Linked DNA regions of Laspinema palackyanum D2c. The main gene of each other region encodes a partner of the protein of the gene in region 2 in a complex. Links are inferred from orthologs where the notes say so. Each region holds a gene or a part of one and is shown on either strand. Other genes may lie near its edges.

The links. The genes of interacting proteins can lie anywhere in the genome.
Region 1: the proteins of NG795_RS16985 (region 2) and ndhC are in contact, whole or in part, in a cryo-EM structure (PDB 7NYH), measured with the Escherichia coli proteins. The link is inferred for Laspinema palackyanum D2c from one-to-one orthologs.

What each region holds. Positions count from the first base shown.
Region 1 is NZ_JAMXFD010000001.1:273,025-275,918, reverse strand. It holds ndhC (photosynthetic/respiratory NAD(P)H-quinone oxidoreductase subunit C), read left to right. Parts: upstream 1-1,213; coding sequence 1,214-1,576; downstream 1,577-2,894. Other genes in the region: NG795_RS01165 (NAD(P)H-quinone oxidoreductase subunit J), read left to right, coding at 2,297-2,821; NG795_RS01170 (NADH dehydrogenase subunit K), read left to right, coding at 1,567-2,304; NG795_RS01180 (rubredoxin), read right to left, coding at 338-673; NG795_RS01185 (photosynthesis system II assembly factor Ycf48), read right to left, coding at 1-213. UniProt on the Escherichia coli protein: NDH-1 shuttles electrons from NADH, via FMN and iron-sulfur (Fe-S) centers, to quinones in the respiratory chain. The immediate electron acceptor for the enzyme in this species is believed to be ubiquinone.
Region 2 is NZ_JAMXFD010000014.1:106,535-114,278, reverse strand. What follows is about bases 1-2,934. They hold NG795_RS16985 (NADH-quinone oxidoreductase subunit J), read left to right. Parts: upstream 1-1,121; coding sequence 1,122-1,748; downstream 1,749-2,934. Other genes in these bases: NG795_RS16975 (NAD(+) kinase), read left to right, coding at 2,490-2,934; nuoK (NADH-quinone oxidoreductase subunit NuoK), read left to right, coding at 1,859-2,164; ndhI (NAD(P)H-quinone oxidoreductase subunit I), read left to right, coding at 387-998; nuoH (NADH-quinone oxidoreductase subunit NuoH), read left to right, coding at 1-276. Also shown: more of NG795_RS16975, read left to right, coding at 2,935-3,410; NG795_RS16970 (hypothetical protein), read right to left, coding at 3,831-4,022; NG795_RS16965 (slr1658 family protein), read left to right, coding at 5,225-5,806; NG795_RS16960 (glycoside hydrolase family protein), read right to left, coding at 5,990-7,504. UniProt on the Escherichia coli protein: NDH-1 shuttles electrons from NADH, via FMN and iron-sulfur (Fe-S) centers, to quinones in the respiratory chain. The immediate electron acceptor for the enzyme in this species is believed to be ubiquinone.

The DNA.
Region 1 (2,894 bases), on a different replicon or contig from region 2:
GGCAGTTTCTAGCAGCGTCGCTTCAGAGCCCACTAACCATCCATGCTGGAGGTCATCGGTAAAGCTAATGTCATTAAGATTAGCTTCTGTGGGTAAAGGGACGACATTCCAAGGGTTGTAACTTACAGAGGGGACCTTGCTGCAACTGACACAGAGTAGGACAACCGCAAGCAATGCAACAATTCGTTTCAAACTTTTTAAGATGGAGTCCATCACCTTCAAAATTTATCTATTTCTCAATCATCAACGGGCGTAACACCCAAACCAATCGGGCCGTTACCCCGGCAGTTAGCGGCTACTTTGAGCTTAGGGTGAGGGGTTCTAGCAACTCAGTTCCTTAGCGTAAACCATACAAACTCAGAAAAAAGATGAATCCGAGTGCCAAAGCACTAAAAATCAAGATATTTTTCTGCGCCCCAGTCAGGGTATTGGCCCCAAATCCAAAACCGTAATTTTCCTTAAACCCCGAGGCAGTCCCTTTCGGTCCAATGTTGCTAAATTGTGTGGGTTTGGCCCCACAAACCGGGCAGCGCCAAGTCAGGGGAACATCCGTAAAGGCTGTTTCAGGAGCAATTTTACGGCCATCTCCCTTCTCGGGTTCATAAACGTAGCCGCATGAGCGGCATTCATACTGATCTAGTTCTTGAGGTTGAACGGCTTCTTCAGTGTTCATCGAACTCAAAGGATGGGAAGGTCCAAACATTAAAACGATGTTAAAGATTATGACATAGTAGTGAACCGCTTTCCATTCCTAACGGTTACAGGTTAAATCTTCGCGATCGGCCCCACCCGATTCTCCCCAGTTCGTAGTAATGACTTCAGTCGTTCCCTCCTGTTCGTAGTAACGACTTCAGTCGTTATCCATGTTCGTAGTAACGACTTCAGTCGTTCCCTCCGGTTCGTAGTAACGACTTCAGTCGTTTCCGGATGGATAATCACCGCGCCACTGCCCCCATAGCCACAACTGGCAAGGGTTTAAACTCTCCTGAAAGGGTTGCTGGCGATCGCGATGAACACTGGATAACGACTGAAGTCGTTACTACGAACCTAAGAGAACGACTGAAGTCGTTACTACGAACAGGTGATGTGCTCACAGAAGACGGGCCTCGGGGTGGACCCATCCCAGACAAACAGTTCTCTTAGCGGCTGCCTCCACAATTATGTAAAAATGTAAACCAGTCGTACAAGTCCTATCTGGCTAGAGTTACTTATTGTGTTTGTCCTCTCCGGCTACGAATATCTCCTGGGTTTCCTGTTAGTTTGCAGCCTAGTCCCGATCCTGGCCCTCAGTACATCGAGATTAGTTAGACCCAAAGCAACCTCTCCTGAACGGCGAACCACTTATGAATCCGGCGTCGAACCCATTGGCGGGGCATGGATCCAGTTTAATATCCGTTACTATATGTTTGCCCTGGTCTTTGTGGTCTTTGATGTTGAGACTGTCTTTCTGTATCCCTGGGCTGTCGCATTCCACCGACTCGGAGTGTTGGCCTTTATTGAAGCCCTCATTTTTATCACAATCCTTGTGATTGCTCTCGTGTATGCATGGCGTAAAGGAGCCTTAGAATGGTCATGAAATCTAATTCAACTCCCCCAAATCTGAGTGAAGGACGGCTCATCAACCCGATCGCCCGACCGGAAGTCACTCAGGAACTCTCAGAAAATGTCATCCTCACCACCGTTGATGACCTCCACAACTGGGCGAGACTCTCTAGCCTTTGGCCCCTAATGTACGGCACTGCCTGCTGTTTCATTGAATTTGCCGCCTTAATCGGGTCCCGGTTTGACTTTGATCGCTTCGGTTTGGTCCCTCGTTCTAGTCCTCGCCAAGCGGATTTAATCATTACCGCCGGTACGATTACCATGAAATACGCACCCATTTTGGTGCGTCTGTATGAGCAAATGCCGGAACCGAAATATGTGATCGCAATGGGCGCTTGCACCATTACCGGCGGAATGTTTTCGGCAGATTCACCCACCGCAGTGCGTGGAGTGGACAAACTGATTCCCGTGGATGTCTATATGCCGGGGTGTCCTCCTCGTCCCGAAGCGGTGATTGATGCAATCATCAAACTTCGCAAGAAAATCTCCAATGATGCGATCCAGGAACGAGGTCAAATTAAGCAATCCCACCGCTACTACACTCGCCAGCACAATATGAAAGCGGTTGACCCGATTCTGACGGGGACTTATTTGCAGTCTGCCACGCGCCAAAACCCACCGAAGGAGTTAACCGAGGCGATCGGAATGCCCGTACCCCCCGCCCTCAAAGCGAGTCAGAAGAAGGAGGAAAAACGTGCCTGAAGAGAAGAAAGAAACCCAAGCTTCTGAAGAGAAAATTGTCCCCACGGGGAAAGTTTCTAAATGGTTGACTGAAAATGGCTTTCAACATGAAGCTTTAGAACCGGATCATCTGGGGGTAGAAATCCTCAAGGTTGATGCTCAATTTTTGATTCCGTTATCTACGGCACTCTATGCCTACGGATTCAATTATCTCCAATGTCAGTGCGGTTACGATCCAGGTCCGGGACAAGATTTGGTGAGTATGTATCACTTAATTAAGGTCACGGACTTTGCCGATCGCCCGGAGGAAGTTCGCATCAAAGTGTTCGTTCCCAGAGAAAATCCTTCAGTGCCATCGGTCTACTGGATCTGGAAAGCCGCCGATTTCCAGGAACGGGAATCCTATGATATGTATGGCATTGTTTATGAAGGACATCCAAATTTGAAGCGGATTTTGATGCCGGAAGATTGGGTCGGTTGGCCGTTACGGAAGGATTATATTTCCCCAGAATTTTACGAGTTACAAGACGCTTATTAAGTTTTGGGAAAGGATATCCTGAATGAGAATGCCCTCCTTTTGAACAAGGAGGGTTTTGTTTTGGACGGGTTAC
Region 2 (7,744 bases):
TCTCCGATCCCCGTAGAACTCCTAGGACAGTGGCTGGGTGTCAGCGAAACCACCCCTTGGCTGCAAGTGATTACCGGAACCCTCGGCATCACCATGACCCTGCTCAAGGCTTACTTCTTTGTTTTCCTCGCCATTCTGATGCGCTGGACCTTACCCCGCGTTCGCATTGACCAACTCCTCGATTTAGGGTGGAAATTCCTCCTGCCCGTTTCTCTGGTCAATCTGCTCTTAACTGCCGCCTTAAAGTTGGCCTTTCCCGTTGCCTTTGGTGGGTAAGCGGGCTTTTCTTTCGTTCAAAAACTGCCCAGTGATTGAGCGATCGCTTAACTTCATCTTGACTTCAGGTCACCACTCCCTATCACCTAGCAGTCATCGCCGAGAACACTATGCTCAAATTCCTTAACCAAGTTAGCAACTACGCCAAAGAAACCGTTCAAGCGGCCAAATATATCGGTCAAGGACTCTCCGTGACCTTTGACCATATGCGCCGCCGTCCGGTGACCGTGCAATATCCCTACGAAAAACTAATTCCTTCCGAACGCTATCGGGGTCGGATTCACTTTGAATTTGATAAGTGCATTTCCTGCGAAGTGTGCGTCCGTGTTTGTCCGATTAACCTGCCCGTGGTGGATTGGGAATTCAACAAAGAAACCAAAAAGAAACAGCTCAAACACTACAGTATTGACTTCGGCGTTTGTATTTTCTGCGCCAACTGTGTAGAATACTGTCCGACCAATTGTCTCTCCGCGACGGAAGAATACGAACTTTCCACTTACGATCGCCACGAATTGAATTTTGATAACGTGGCAATGGGACGCTTACCGTACAAGGTCACTGACGATCCAATGGTGACCCCCCTCAGAGAACTCGCCTATCTACCCAAAGGCGTGATCTCTCCCCATGATTTGCCCCCAAACTCTCGTCGTGCGGGTCTACGTCCCGAAGAAATTCGGGAACAAATGGAACAAGAACAATCCACAGAAAAAACAGAAAAATAGGGGAAATTTGTCAAAGAATCCTAGGGGATAGTTTCACTTAAAATGAAGAATGGTCCAAACCAATGACCCCAGACAAATGACCCCCGACAAAGCACAAAGGACAAAGAACAAAGGACAAATACAGTGAATTTAGCGGAAGGCGTTCAGATAGTTTCGTTTGGCCTGCTGGCCGTGATGATGATAGGAGCAGCCTTGGGTGTCGTCCTCCTGTCTCAGGTCGTTTATTCGGCCTTTCTATTAGGCGGTGTGTTTATCAGCATGGCCGGTTTGTATCTGTTGCTCAATGCTGATTTTGTAGCAGCGGCCCAGATTTTGATTTATGTCGGTGCCGTTAATGTGCTGATTTTGTTTGCCATCATGCTGGTCAACAAACAGGAGGATTTTACAAACCTTCCCAATTACTGGATCCGGCGGGGAGCAACAGCCCTCGTCGCTTTGGGATTATTCGCGTTGTTAAGCACGATGGTCCTCTCAACTCCTTGGGCCGTGACACCGACTGCGGCAACGGCAGAAAATACCGTTGTGCAGATTGGAGAACATTTATTCAGCGATTTTTTACTGCCGTTTGAATTAGCTTCTGTACTGTTGTTGATGGCAATGGTCGGCGCAATTATTTTGGCCCGTCGGGAGTTGATTCCGCCAGAGCGAAAAGCTCAAATCGATTCAGCGGAACTGGATTTGAAACTGCCGGAACGTCCCCGCACACCTGTCCCGGCTCTCCGGGGAAATCGGGTGGAAACCCAAGAATGAACGGGGTAAAAGGACATCCAAGGTTTTGAACTTTTACCGTTTTAAGGGGTGAATTTCATCGCCCCTTAATCATTCAAACGCTAGTAAGATACTGATGAGGATTAATGGAACTGCAACTCGAATACTTTTTAGTTTTGGCAGCCGCCTTGTTCTGCATTGGCATTTATGGCTTGATTACCAGTCGCAACGCTGTCCGGGTGTTGATGTCGATTGAGCTCTTGTTAAATGCCGTGAATTTGAATTTAATCGCCTTTTCTAATTTCCTGGACTCCGCTACAATTAAGGGTCAGGTTTTTGGGGTGTTTGTGATTACTGTGGCGGCGGCGGAAGCGGCAGTGGGTTTGGCGATCGTCCTGGCGATCTATCGGAACCGGGATACGGTGGATATGGAACAGTTCAATCTCCTGAAATGGTAAGAAGAGTCTGCTTCGCGAGGCTATGACTCTATTAAACCGGGTTTTTTAAAAGAGACCCGGTTTCTAATTTTTGGGTGAGGCTGTTTGGGACTGCCATTCAGTTTCGGTGGAATGGTGCAATCAGCATCCTCAAGGAGGATATTTTGAGGAGATTTAGAGGTGAGGGGTTCCGACAACCAGAGTCAGGAAGAGATCACCTGAATGGAGGATAAATCGATCGCTCCAGGGTGATAAACCGTAGGAATTCGTACAATAGCTCATGGGCTGACTGGATAAACTAATGAATGCCCAGAAAAAAATAAAACGGTTAGGGGGTTAGTCTCAAGTGCAGCTAAAAAATGCAATTATTGCTCATAAAGCCGGAGATGACCTATCTCGACGGTGGGCCGATCGATGCGCTCGGGAGTTGGAAAATCGCGGGTGTCATGTTTTAGTAGGACCCAGTGGGTCTAAGGATAATCCCTATCCCGTTTTTTTGGCTTCCTCGACCAGTCCAATTGATTTGGCTGTGGTGTTTGGGGGGGATGGGACGGCCCTAGCAGCGGCTCGACAACTGGCTCCGGAGGGAATTCCGATGTTGGCGGTTAATGTGGGCGGGCATCTGGGGTTTATTACGGAACACTTTGAGGAGTTTAAAGATACGGAACGAGTTTGGGATCGCTTGTTAGAAGACCGCTATGCGATTCAACGCCGAATGATGCTCCAAGGACGGGTTTATGAGGGTCATCATACGAATATGAAACCGGCGAGCGATCGCTTTTTGGCCTTAAATGAAATGTGTGTTAAACCGGCAGCAGCAGACCGGATGATCACCTCGATTCTGGAAATGGAAATTGATGGGGAGGTGGTGGATCAGTATCAGGGAGATGGTCTGATTGTGGCAACCCCTACGGGTTCAACCTGTTATACGGTTTCGGCAAATGGCCCGATTATGCATGATGGGATGGAGGCGATCGCCGTGACTCCCATTTGTCCCCTGAGTTTGTCCAGTCGTCCGATTGTGTTGCCCCCAGGAGCCGTGGTCAGTATTTGGCCTTTAGCAGACCCGGATTTGAGTACAAAATTGTGGATGGATGGGGTAATGGCTACTTCAATTTGGCCGGGACATCGGGTGGATGTCCGAATGGCAGATTGTCGGGCAAAGTTTATTATTTTACAGGAAAATTATTCCTATTATCAGACCTTACGGGAAAAGTTACAATGGGCAGGGGCGAGAATTAAATATAATAATAATCACCGCCATTAAAGGATTAAAGGATGCAAAAACCTAGGCGATCGCCTCAATAACCCTGGGAATGTAGGGGTTTTTCAAGAGGCGATCGCCTAGGTTTTTGAATAATCCAGATTCAGTTTTTCCAAAAGTTTGGACCGCCGGGAACTCTCAACCCAGAATCCTCAAAATGACTCGGGTTTATTACTCCGACGGGTTCTACAGCTTTCCAGCAGAATTTAGGGCCGAACTTGCAACGTTAAGGATGAAGCATCACCCCAAATTTCCATTCCCTCTAAGTGGGAGTCACTGTACCCAATTTATTGATCGTGCTTTTGACGTGCTTTGGCCGATGTAGAGGAGACTCCCCACTGGGGCGATCGCATTCGGTGATGGTCCTTTTTGGCTCACAACCCGGAAACCCTTGTTAAATCTAGCACTGAGCATTGGAACCCCCTAATTTTTCCGCGCCGAAGCGATCGCCTCGGACAACGGTGAGCAGACGAGTTCCGGGTGGCATCCGCTGGGGTCACTACAGACTGGAGGCACCTCATAATCACATAAAATTAAGGGTTGAGATTTAATTTGTACCGCCGCTATGAGGGTTGCAGATAAACCCATGATGCTAATCCAAAACAGCCGTTTCATAAACAGTTCACTCCATCGCAGATGACTCCCTGTTTATTCGGCTGCTGTAGATCCATTTCCGAAGGAAGCGATCGCCTTGATTTCAACAATCTACTCAGACTGTCCTCACCCTGGATCCAAACCGGGCTGTGCCAAAAAAACTGAATTTTGTATTTTAAGCTACAGCACCTCTTGGCAAGGTTAATTATATTCAACTTTTAAGATACTTAATAGAATTAGATAGGCCAGTAGGTCTTTTTAGTAAAGGGATATAAAACGCAATCCCGCCAGACTTGTGCTGGCGGGATTGTTGTTTTTGGCTGGGGAGGGTTAAATTCAGGAACCCAGTTTTTCCAAAAGTCCTGGATTCAGAGATGCTTTGTTCTGGACTCTAACAGAATTTTGGCGCATTTTCTGTAAAAAAGGAACCCCTGCATGGAGAAAGTGAGTGAGGCGTAGCAAAATATCCTTAACCCTATTCTTTCCGGGGTGAAACACGAGCGATCGCTTATTTTCTAGCACCCACTCCGAGTCTGTTAGATCCGAAGGACTCCGAGGTACTCTCTATAAAAGAAATATCGATAGCTAAGAGATCGTTACAGATGAAAGAGATTTCCCAGGCTCACCCCTCATCAGCACAACCCGCACCTCTTGAAATCAAGCATAGATTAGCCTCTTTAGTGAGTCTTAATCCTGCTGACAAGACCATTAATCCGTAGGAGCATCTTGCCTCCTATTGCTCATCGGTTGCCAGATCCTCCCCCGGATCAAAAGAGGGTCCAATTCCGTCAAGACTCGCTCTATCATAGCGGGTAGGCGCAACCCCGAATCTTCAGACAAGTGTTATAACAAAGGGTAGATTAATTTTTCCAATTGGGGAACTTTTCAAAGATAAATTGTATCAATGATTAGCTGCTAACTGGGAATCCTGTCAAAGGGAAAGGATGCAGATCCCATCAGGAGGTCGTTACAGGTAGATAATAGAATGTAGGGCATCAATAGATTCTATTATCGGAAGGGGAATCCGCCGGAACAGCAGGACCAAGGGAGATTTAAGTCTCAGGGGTCCGATCACAATGGAACCCACCCCTACACTTTGAGGGCAGCAGATGAATAATCGGCTCCCTGACCAGGGTAATTTAGAGTTTAGAGTTGTCGAGTAGCAATGGGTATGTTTTTTTCTATATTGTCCCATCCCCTCAATGAACACAGACCCCCATACTATGATTGAGATATTCGGAGATTTCATTCCAAATCCGCCTCTGGGCACCGAGTATTTAATTCTGGGATTCTCCCCCAGTTCGGCTTCTATTAAAAAGCGATGGCGAAATAATGGCTTATCAGCGGACTTTGTAGCTAATTACTTATCTACATTTTTTGGAGAAAATGGAAACCCGGAGAATCCCTGTCATAAAAAAGCAGAAAGCGCTGAGAGCGTGAACTATATCGCCAATGAATTGTTAGAAAACGCTATGAAATTTAGTGATTCTACATTGCCCCATCCCACCACCCTTCAAATTCATTTATATGAAGATTCGATTATCCTAATGACCAAGAATGGTATAAATGGACAACAGGCGGCTGATTTGCGGGCCTTCATTGAACGATTAAGTGTCGGCGACCCTGAACAGTTGTATCTGGAACAGTTGGAAAAGAATGCAGAGGCTGACGACCGGAGCAATTCAAGCTTGGGTTATTTAACGATTCTCAATGATTATCAAGGAAAAATCGGGTGGCAATTGGAGAGATTTACGGATGAATCTCAAGGCACCTCTTTGACCACGATGGTGAAATTATTTTTATAGATATAAATTATTAGGTAATAGGCTCGTAGTTTCCTTTGGGGAGAGGGGAGGAAGGTGAAGTGGAGTCATGGGAGCGGCTTGATTTTATTTGATGCACTTAAAACATAAAAACCCGGAGCTAAACAACCGGGTTTTTATGTTTTGAGGGAGTCAGGCGGGGATTGCCAAGAAGTTCGTTACAACTTAATTGAGTTGACAGAACTTGCGATCGCGGTCCGATTCTGGTTCTTGCCAAGAATAGGCAAAGTGACTGACGGAGTTAATCCGGGAAGAATAGCGCCGTAAGGCATACATTTGGTCTTCTAAAGGCGGGCGATTGGTGACGGAAACGCCCCAATCGCCCGCTAAAGCTGGGATGACCTGAGTGCCTTCAGGAGCCATGCTTAAAACCCGCTCAACTTCTTCCATAATACAATCAGGTTTTTGGCAATTGGCATAAGACATTGGATGCCATTCCATCTCTGGCAAAAAGCGATCCCAAGCTTGTAACCTCGAATCAAATCCCCCTTGACCAACAGGACGGTTACCCCCGGGGAAAAATACCGCACCGGAAGGGATCCCTTGAGGTCGAACTTGGTCTACTGCCAGGTGCACAAAATCAATAATTCCTTGCACAGCATGAGCGACACTAAGATACCAGAGTTGCCATTGCAGGAGGGGCAGACGTTCCCCAGGGGTTCCCATTGTTTTAGCGCCAGGGGGGACATTCCGCCCTTGCCACATGGGTTCTGCCTCATTGGGATAGAGTGCATCGACCGCAGCAATATCGTTCGCTGTAATTGAGCCTTGGGTAACGTAGCGCCGGATTAATTCCTGACCTTTCTGGTTAAGACCCCGTTGCACGAGGGTTTGCTGGGATGCTTCACTGTAGATCCAGAGGTCCGAGGGCTTGGTGACGACGGAAGCAGGGCCGACGCCGCGTAGATAGCGGACATAATCAAATAACATCCCGTCCGGTTTGCGCTTGAGGATTTCCCGGATTACCCCCGCATAGTCTTGACGCGCTTGAGGACTGTAGGGGTCGATAAAAGCGTGATTGGCAAAGCTTTGACCAGCCTGTTCATGCAAACTGGGGTCCTGCATGGCGGTGAGGGTGGTCTGCCCTTGCCCATTTCGGGCGAGGGCCCCTTGGCGGTCCGGCAGTTGGGCGTAGCTATAGCCAAAATTTATGGTGAATAACCAGGCATAGACCTTGAGCCCGCGTTCTTGGCCTTTTTGGATGCCTTGGGCTAGGAGATCGGCATTTTCATAGCCAGGGACCCGGACGACGGAAGGCCAAACGGTGTTATTTTCGGCCTGGGGTAGAAGGGCTTGGCCGTCATAAAAGGCTTCGAGATAGACTTGGTTGTAGCCCTTGTTAACGATTCTATCCATGAGAGCATCTAAGGCTCCGGGTTGAAGATCGCAGGGATACAGTCGTAACCAGAGGGCTTGATTTTGGGGCCAAGTTTGGTTGCGACAGTCCTGTAAGCGTTCGGCTTCTTTGACGAGAAAGGCTTGATAGCGATCGCGAGCAGCCTGATCACCTTCTAGGGTGGCTTGGCGCAGTTGTTCTTTTTCGGCAATATCTGCTGGAGAAGCCAGACAAGACCCTTGAACTTGGGAGTGGGCCGCTTGGCTCCAGAATGTGGGACTCACGATCGCGGTGAGAAGCGCTGCCAGGAAACCGCGATAAAAATGCTGCCAGTCAAGCGTCATCGCTGTTTTAGGTTTAAAAATTTTTTTGAGACGATTAGACATCAGGTACCCGTACAGAATCCACGCAGAAGTTTCTCAGCACTGTTCAGTTCTATCTGAGTTTTTCAGCATGATTGCCAGCCTTTGATTAGATTGGAGTTGGCAACGACCTCTAAGCGCCAAGCCTTCCATATCATACATTTACCCCTCAACAGGGGGGACTAATAGATTGACTCATTGTTTTGGGCGAGGGCAATGTTG